2 regions of the Orrella dioscoreae genome follow, and region 1 is predicted to be linked to the other one. Evidence: predicted binding sites of a transcription regulator. Region 1 holds the regulator's gene; the other holds the start of a gene.
What was found. The regulator LexA, encoded in region 1, represses DNA repair genes until DNA is damaged. The targets are predictions, from matches to a motif close to ACTGTATNNNNATACAGT.
Positions count from the first base shown of each region.

Region 2: a site for LexA is predicted at 2,109-2,126, ahead of recA (recombinase RecA). Genes of this name have one in related genera too.

Region 1 is NZ_LT907988.1:2,041,241-2,045,448, reverse strand. Features, by position in the region: gene ODI_RS09575 (Bug family tripartite tricarboxylate transporter substrate binding protein) at 1-689, opposite strand, end outside; gene ODI_RS09570 (LysR substrate-binding domain-containing protein) at 811-1,773, shown strand; gene lexA (transcriptional repressor LexA) at 1,877-2,527, shown strand; gene ODI_RS09560 (RNA-binding S4 domain-containing protein) at 2,560-2,961, opposite strand; gene lon (endopeptidase La) at 3,061-4,208, opposite strand, start outside.
Region 2 is NZ_LT907988.1:2,166,271-2,170,478, forward strand. Features, by position in the region: gene ODI_RS10120 (sensor histidine kinase) at 1-1,066, opposite strand, end outside; gene ODI_RS10125 (response regulator transcription factor) at 1,185-1,913, opposite strand; gene recA (recombinase RecA) at 2,254-3,318, shown strand; gene recX (recombination regulator RecX) at 3,405-3,935, shown strand; gene ODI_RS10140 (LysR family transcriptional regulator) at 3,938-4,208, opposite strand, start outside.

The sequences.
Region 1 (4,208 bases):
TGCGAGGTCAGGGCCAGCGCGCGCAGGCGCCCGCCCTGGGTCTGCGGCAGCGAGACATTGGTCTGGTCCAGCATGGCGTCGATCTGGCCGCCCATGAGGTCGGCCATGGCCGGGCCCGTGCCCTTGTAGGGCACGAAGGTGTATTGCACCTTGACCACCGACGCGAGATGTTCGGCAGCCAGGTGGGAAGACGAGCCCACGCCCGCCGTGCCGAAGGTGAGCTTGCCCGGATCCTTGCGGGCCGCCTCGAACAGGTCGGTGGCCGTGCGGTAAGGCGAATTGGCGCCCACGAGCAAGGCCATGGGCGTGTCGGGGAAACGGAACACGGGAACGAAATCCTGGTTGGGGTCGTAGCGCAGCGACTTGAAGAGAGACGGCGCGGCCGCCATGGTCCCGATATGGCCCACGAACAGGGAGTAACCGTCAGCCCTGGCGCGCGCGACCTTTGCCGCGCCGATCGTGCCGCCGGCGCCGCCCAGGTTCTCCACCACGATCGATTGCCCCAGCGCGGCGGAAACCCGTTGCGCGACGTTCCTGGAGACTGCGTCGGTGGGGCCGCCTGCCGCAAAGGGCACGAGCCAGGTAATGGCCTTGGCGGGATAGGTTTCCTGCGCGGCAGCGGTGCCGATGCCGCATGCGGCCAGCGCGGCCAGGAGCAGGCGCTGGACGGTGGTGGTGGACGATGTCATGGTGTCTCTCCCGATATTGTTATGGCCTTGCTCGAAAAGGTGACCAAGGCATGTCCGCATATCGTATCGGCCACGAAACCTTTTAGAATCCCCGAATCCGGAACTTCTCAATACACGATTCGTGGCCGATCACCAGCCCTCGCTCGTCGACCTGCACCTGTTCACCGAAGTCATCCGCCTGGGCAGCTTCGCCCGCACGGCCGACGAATGGGGCATGTCGCCCTCCTACGTCAGCAAACGCATCGGCATCCTGGAACAGGATCTGGGCGTGCGGCTGCTGCATCGCACCTCGCGGCGCCTGAGCGCCACCGCGCAGGGCGAGCAGACCTACGAATGGGCCCGGGAAATCCTGGGAAATGTGCGCCAGTTACGCGACGCGCTGGCGGACGAAGTGTCGGAGCCCCGGGGCCGCTTGCGCGTCAGCTCCAGCTTCCGGCTGGGACGCAATCACGTCGCCCCCGCCATTTCGCTGCTGGCGAAGCGCTATCCCAAACTGGAGGTATCGCTGACGGTGCTGGACCGGCCGGTGGATCTGCTGGAAGAGGGGCTGGACCTGGACATTCGTATCGGCGGCGTGCCCGAGCCGCATCTGATTGCCCACCGTATCGCGCATAGCCACCGCCTGCTGTGCGCCGCGCCGTCCTACCTGGAAGCGCGCGGCATGCCGCAACAATTGGACGAACTGTGCCGCCATAGCTGCCTGGTCTTCCGCGAGCGTGACCAGCCCTTCGGGAATTGGCGGCTGGTCGGCCCCAAGGGCCTGGAGACGGTGAAGGTGACGGGCACGCTTTCCTCGAACAACAACGACATCATTCGCCAATGGGCGCTGGATGGCCACGGCATCGTGCGGCTGGCGGATTGGGATTGCGCGCTGAGCGTGCAGAAGGGAGAACTGGTTCCCGTGCTTCCCGCGTATCGCTGGCCTGCCGATATCTGGGCAGTCACGCCGGGCAGGCTGTCGGAGTCGGCCAAGATCGGCGTGTGCGTGCGCTTTCTGCGCGAACAGCTGGCCAACGGCCCTTACGCGCTGCGGCCGGCAGGCATCCCCATGCCCGGCCAGGCAGCCTCCGACAGCGCCCTGTGAGGGCGCGACGGGCTTGGCGCCAGCCGCTCCCGGCGGCCATCGCTTGCAATCCCCCTGCGCATGCCCCACAATCGAGCCTGTATACATATACAGTACGAGAAACATGGCCGCCAAGCTCACCGCCCGTCAGCAGGAAATCCTGGATCTCATCCGCCGCACGCTCGCGCAGACGGGCTTCCCGCCCACGCGCGCCGAGATTGCCCAGGCGCTGGGCTTTCGGTCGCCGAATGCCGCGGAAGACCATCTGAAGGCCTTGGCGCGCAAGGGGGCCATCGAGCTGACCGCCGGCGCCTCGCGCGGCATCCGGCTGCTCAACCAGGCGCCCGAGCCGGTGCAGGCCCTGCTGCCCCACCCGGCCCTGGCACAGATGCTGCTGCCGCTGGTTGGGCGCGTCGCGGCAGGCAGTCCCATCCTCGCCACCGAGCACGTCGAACGCGAGGTGGGCGTGGATCCCGGACTCTTCACGCAGACGCCGGACTACCTCCTCAAGGTGCGCGGGCTCAGCATGCGGGACGCCGGCATTCTGGATGGCGACCTGCTGGCGGTGAAGCGCACCCCGGAAGCGCGCAATGGCCAGATCGTGGTGGCGCGTCTCGATGACGACGTCACCGTCAAGCGCCTGCAGCGCAGCGGCTCGCGGATTGCGCTGCTGCCGGAAAATCCCGACTTCGCCCCCATCGAGATCCAGCCCGGGCAGGATTTCGTGCTCGAAGGCATTGCGGTCGGCCTGATCCGCACGCAACCGCTGCACTAGGCAACACACGCCGCGCACGCCGCCACGGCAGCCTAGTCGCGGTGACGATAACGGTCCAGGTCACGCCGTTCCCGCTTGGTGGGACGGCCGTGGCGGTCTTCCTCAGGCTCCGGCTGCCAGCGGCGCGCCTCTTCCCGCAACAGCCTTGCGGCAATGCTCTCGGTCGTTTCGTCGTACAGCAGGCGCGCCAGCGTGGCCGAGCCGCGCTTTTCCGCCAATCCCCGCACGATCACCACCCACTGCTGCTGGGCCTGCCCGGTGATGTCGATGCGGTCATCCCGCCGAACGATGCGCGCAGGCTTGGCCCTTGCGCCATTGACCAGCACCCTGCCCGCTTCGACCGCGGCGCTGGCCAGCGACCGGGTCTTGTAGAAACGCGCCGCCCATAACCACTTGTCGATACGCACGCCGTGGCGTTCGTCCTCCTGCACCATCCCGGCTCCTCGCCTGCTCTCAAATGAAAATCCCCGCCTTCCTCGCAAGAAGAAGGCAGGGATCGAATCGCCAGCCTTGGGCCGACGCCCAGGCCGGGATCAGTGCTTGATGACGGGGTCGGCGTCGGCCGGCTTGCCGGCAGCCACCACCGACTCGGCCTTGGCGGGCTCTTCCTCGGGCAGCGGCGTGGGCAGGCGTTCCAGCGCCTTTTCCAGCACCTTGTCGATCCAGCGCACCGGCACGATCTCGAGGTGGTTCTTGACGTTGTCCGGGATCTCGGCCAAGTCCTTCACGTTTTCCTCGGGGATCAGCACCGTCTTGATGCCGCCACGGTGGGCTGCCAGCAGCTTTTCCTTCAGGCCGCCGATGGCCAGCACCTCGCCACGGAGCGTGATTTCGCCGGTCATGGCGACGTCGGCGCGCACGGGGATCCTGGACAGCGCCGAGACGATGGCCGTCGTGATGGCGATACCCGCGGACGGACCGTCCTTGGGCGTGGCGCCTTCCGGCACGTGCACGTGCATGTCGTGCTTCTCGAACACGCTGTCGGCAAAACCCAGGCGGCGGGCGCGGGCCCGCACGACGCTGCGCGCAGCCTCGACCGACTCCTTCATGACGTCGCCCAGCGAACCCGTGCGCTGGATGACGCCCTTGCCGGGCATGTCGGCGACTTCGATGGTCAGCAGATCGCCGCCCACTTCCGTCCATGCCAGACCGGTGACCTGGCCGACCTGGTTTTCCTTTTCGGCCATGCCGAAGGAATAGCGGCGCACGCCCAGGTAGTCGTTCAGGTTGTCGGCGTTGACCTTGACCTGCACGACGGGCTCGGAGGCCTTCGCGCCGTCGGCCTGCGACTGCGTGAGCAGCTGCTTGACCACCTTGCGGCAGACCTTGCCGATTTCTCGCTCGAGCGCGCGCACGCCGGCTTCCCGGGTGTAGTAACGCACGATGTCGCGGATGGCCGATTCGTCGACAGCCAGTTCCTCGGGCTTCACGCCGTTGTTCTTCATCAGCTTGGGCAGCAGATGCTCGCGGGCGATGTGCACCTTCTCGTCCTCGGTGTAACCCGACAGACGGATGACTTCCATGCGGTCCAGCAGCGCCGGCGGAATGTTCAGCGTGTTGCTCGTTGCCACGAACATCACATCCGACAGGTCGAAGTCGACCTCGATGTAGTGGTCCTGGAAGGTGTGGTTCTGTTCCGGATCCAGCACCTCGAGCAGCGCCGACGCGGGATCGCCGCGGA
Region 2 (4,208 bases), 130 kb from region 1:
TATAGCGCAAGGCGTTGTCGATCAGGTTGTTCAGCAATTCGGCCAGCAGCAGCGCGTTGCCCAGGACCGGCACGCGCGTGTCGGGGCCTTCGAAGCCGAGGTCGATGCCCGCCAGCATCGCCTGCGGCACCCAGTGCTGGGCCTGCTCCTGCGCCAGCGCGCTCAGGTCGACCTCCGCCATGGGCAGCGCGTCGGCATTCTCGGCATTCGCCAGCAACAGCAACTGGTTGACCAGCCGCGTGGCGTGTTCGGAGCCGGTCACGAGCTGCCGCAGGCTGAACTGCATTTCCTCCGGCGTGGCGTCGCGCAGCGCCAGCTCGGCCTGCGTGCGCAGGCCTGCCAGCGGGGTCTTCAGCTGGTGCGCGGCATCCGCGACGAAGCGGCGCTGGGCCTGGATGGTGGCCGACAGGCGCGCCAGCAGGTCATTGACCGCGCCCACCAGGGGCGCGATTTCCGACGGGGCGGCGTTTTCGTCCAGGGGCGACAGGTCGTCGGGACGGCGCGCGCGCAGGCGTTGCTGCAGCGCGTTGAGCGGCGCGATGCCGCGCGACAGGCCGAACCAGACCAGCAGCACCGCGATCGGCAGGACCACGAACTGCGGAATGATCACGCCCTTGATGATGTCGTTGGCCAGCTGTTCGCGCTTCTCCAGCGTCTCGGCCACGGTCAGCAGCACGGGCCGCGCCCCGGGCGAGGCGGGTTCCATCCAGATGTAGGCCTGGCGGATGCCGAAGTCGCGCAGCGTGTCGTCGCGGTACAGCACCTCGCCGGGCCGCGAAGGCGTGCCCAAGGCGGGCAGCGGCAGTTCACGGTCGCCGCCCAGTATCTGTCCCCTGTCGTCCTGCACCAGCCAGAAGACGCTGTCGTCCTCGTCGGTGCGCAGCAGGCGCCGGGCCGCGGGTGTCATGTCCAGGCGTGTCTCGCCGTTTTCGACGATGACCTGCGCCGCCAGCACGCGCAAGGTGTTGGCCAGCGTGCGGTCATAAGGCACGTTGGCGATGTTCTGCGCCACCACGTAGGTGATCGCCACGCTCATGGGCCACAGCAGGAAGAGGGGGGCGAGCATCCAGTCCAGGATCTCGCCCAGCAGCGACCGGTGGGCGGGCGCGAAGTTCGGGCCGGCGCTGCCGCGCTGGATGATGTCCAGCGCTTCCTGGTTCAGGGCTTCGGAGGGGGTTGCGGGCTCAGTGGGCGGTTGCTGGCTGATCCGTGCCACGGAGGTCTCCGCCGTTGTTGCGATCGATGGCGGCGTCGCGTTCCAGGCAGTAGCCCAGCCCGCGCACGGTGGCGATCTTCACGTCGCTGGGCTCGAGCTTCTTGCGCAGGCGATGGATGTAGACCTCGATGGCGTTGGAGCTGACTTCCTCGCCCCATTCGCAGAGGTGATCGACGATCTGGTTCTTGCTGACCATGCGCCCGGCGCGGGTGAGCAGGATTTCGAGCAGGCTGACCTCGCGCGCCGAGAGGTCGAGCGTGTGGCCGTCGACCTGGGCCACGCGCCCGGTCTGGTCGAAGACGAGGCGCCCATGGCGCAGCACCGTGGCGCCGCCGCCCGCGCCACGGCGGGTCAGGGCACGCACGCGGGCTTCCAGCTCGGACAGCGAGAAAGGCTTGGCCATGTAGTCGTCGGCGCCCAGGTCCAGGCCCTTGACGCGCTGCTCGACGCTGTCGGCGGCGGTCAGGATCAGGACGGGCAGGTGCGAGTTGCGCGCGCGCAGGCGGCGCAGCACTTCCAGGCCGGGCAGGTGCGGCAGGCCGAGGTCCAGGATGAGGAGGTCGAAGGCTTGCGCGGCCAGCGCGGAGTCGGTGGCCAGGCCGTCGTGCAGGCTGTCGACGGCATAGCCGTTGCGGCGCAGCGAGCGGGACAGGCCGTCGGCCAGGATGCTGTCGTCTTCTGCGATGAGTATGCGCATGGCCGGAGTGCCGCGGTTAGGAGGGCGGCCGGCATGGCGGCGGCGCGCCCGGGACCGGACGGCGCCGGGTCTGGGCCCGCTCACCGCCAGTGTCTTGTCTCTCGGAACCGATTCTGTCACAGGGGCGGGCCGCTTGGACACAGGGGATAACGCGGGGATGGGGCAAGGGCCGGGAGGGTGGAAAAAAACCTCCGCACTGTGCTTTTATCCAGTACAATCCGATGCCATAATGCCCCGCAAGGAAAGACGGTGGCGCCCGGCAGGGCCCGCCGCAGGAACCCTCCGGGACAGCTCGAAGCGCGCAGCGCCGGGCAGACCGATCACCATCAAGGACTCGTACATGGACGACAAACAGAGCAAGGCCGCCGCGGCGGAAAAATCCAAGGCGCTGGCCGCTGCGCTGTCGCAGATCGAAAAGCAGTTCGGCAAGGGCTCGATCATGCTGTACGGCGGCAACGAGGTCGAGCACGACATTCAGGTCGTCTCCACCGGCTCGCTGGGCCTGGACATCGCCCTGGGCGTCGGCGGCCTGCCGCGCGGCCGCGTGGTCGAAATCTACGGCCCGGAATCGTCGGGCAAGACCACGTTGACCCTGCAGGTCATCGCGGAAATGCAGAAAGTGGGCGGCACCTGCGCCTTCGTCGACGCCGAGCACGCGCTCGACGTGCAGTACGCCTCCAAGCTGGGCGTGAAGCTCACCGAGCTGCTGATCTCGCAGCCGGACACGGGCGAACAGGCGCTGGAAATCACCGACGCGCTGGTGCGCTCGGGCTCGGTCGACCTGATCGTCATCGACTCGGTGGCGGCCCTGGTGCCCAAGGCTGAAATCGAAGGCGAAATGGGCGACTCGCTGCCCGGCTTGCAAGCCCGCCTCATGAGCCAGGCGCTGCGCAAGCTCACGGCCACCATCAAGCGCACGAACTGCATGGTCATCTTCATCAACCAGATCCGCATGAAGATCGGCGTCATGTTCGGCAACCCCGAAACCACCACCGGCGGCAACGCGCTGAAGTTCTACTCGTCCGTGCGCCTGGACATCCGCCGCACCGGTTCCATCAAGCGTGGCGAGGAAGTGGTCGGCAACGAAACGCGCGTGAAGGTCGTCAAGAACAAGGTGGCACCGCCTTTCAAGCAAGCCGAGTTCGACATCATGTACGGCGCGGGCATCTCGCGCGAAGGCGAGATCATCGACCTGGGCGTGCAAGCCGGCGTGGTCGAGAAGTCGGGCGCCTGGTACAGCTACAACGGCGACCGCATCGGCCAAGGCAAGGACAACGTGCGCGAATACCTGCGTGAGCGTCCGGCGCTGGCCTTCGAGATCGAGAACAAGGTCCGTGCCCAGATGGGCGTGGCCGAGCGTGCCGCCGGTGTCGTGGCGGCCACGGCCGGCTCCGAAGAGGACTGATGTCCTCCTGGGGGACCCGCAAGCCTTCAGGCCCTGGTGCCCGTCACGCTCGATCCGGGCGAGCGGGCACGCAGGACGAAGCGTCAGTGCAGGGAATCGCGGACGAACAGTCCGAGCATTCCGGCAGTGGCGAAAATCCCTCGGCGCGTGGGTCCGCGCGCCGAGGGCCCTCCCTGAAGGCCCGGGCCGTCGATTTCCTGTCGCGCCGTGAGCATGGCCGCCAGGAACTGGGCCGCAAGCTGGCCCGCCACAGCGACGACCCCGAAGAAATCGAAAGCGTGCTCGACAGCCTGGCCAAGGAAGGCTGGCTGTCGGATACCCGTTATGCACAAAGCATCGTGCAGCGGCGCGGCGAGCGCCAGGGCACCGCGCGCATCGTGCAGGAGCTGCGCCGCAATGGCGTGGATGCCCAGTTGGTCGACACCTTGCGGGCGGAACTGCAATCCACGGAATATGAACGCGCCCGGCAGGTCTGGGCCAAGCGTTATGCCGACAAGCCCGCCACCACCCCCACGGAATACGCGCGGCAGGCGCGCTTCCTGGCCGCGCGCGGGTTTGGCGCGGGCATCATCAGCAAGATCCTGAAAGGCAGCGGTCTGGACGACGACGCGCTGTAGCGCTATCCCCGCACCGACTTGATACCCGCCAGGGTCTTGAAGCAGCCCTCCCGGGCAATGTTCAGGAAGTCCTGGATATAGGACGCCTGCGCATCTTCCGTCCGCACGGCGGCATGCAGCGTGCACCAGACGCCTTGGGGACCCAGGTGCACCACGTCCATCCAGCCTTGGTCCAGATACTCGGTCAACGCCCAATTGGGCAGCGCCGCAACGCCGCGGTTGCTGGCCACCAGTTGGGCAATGATGGGCGTGAGTTCCGCACGGCGGATGCTG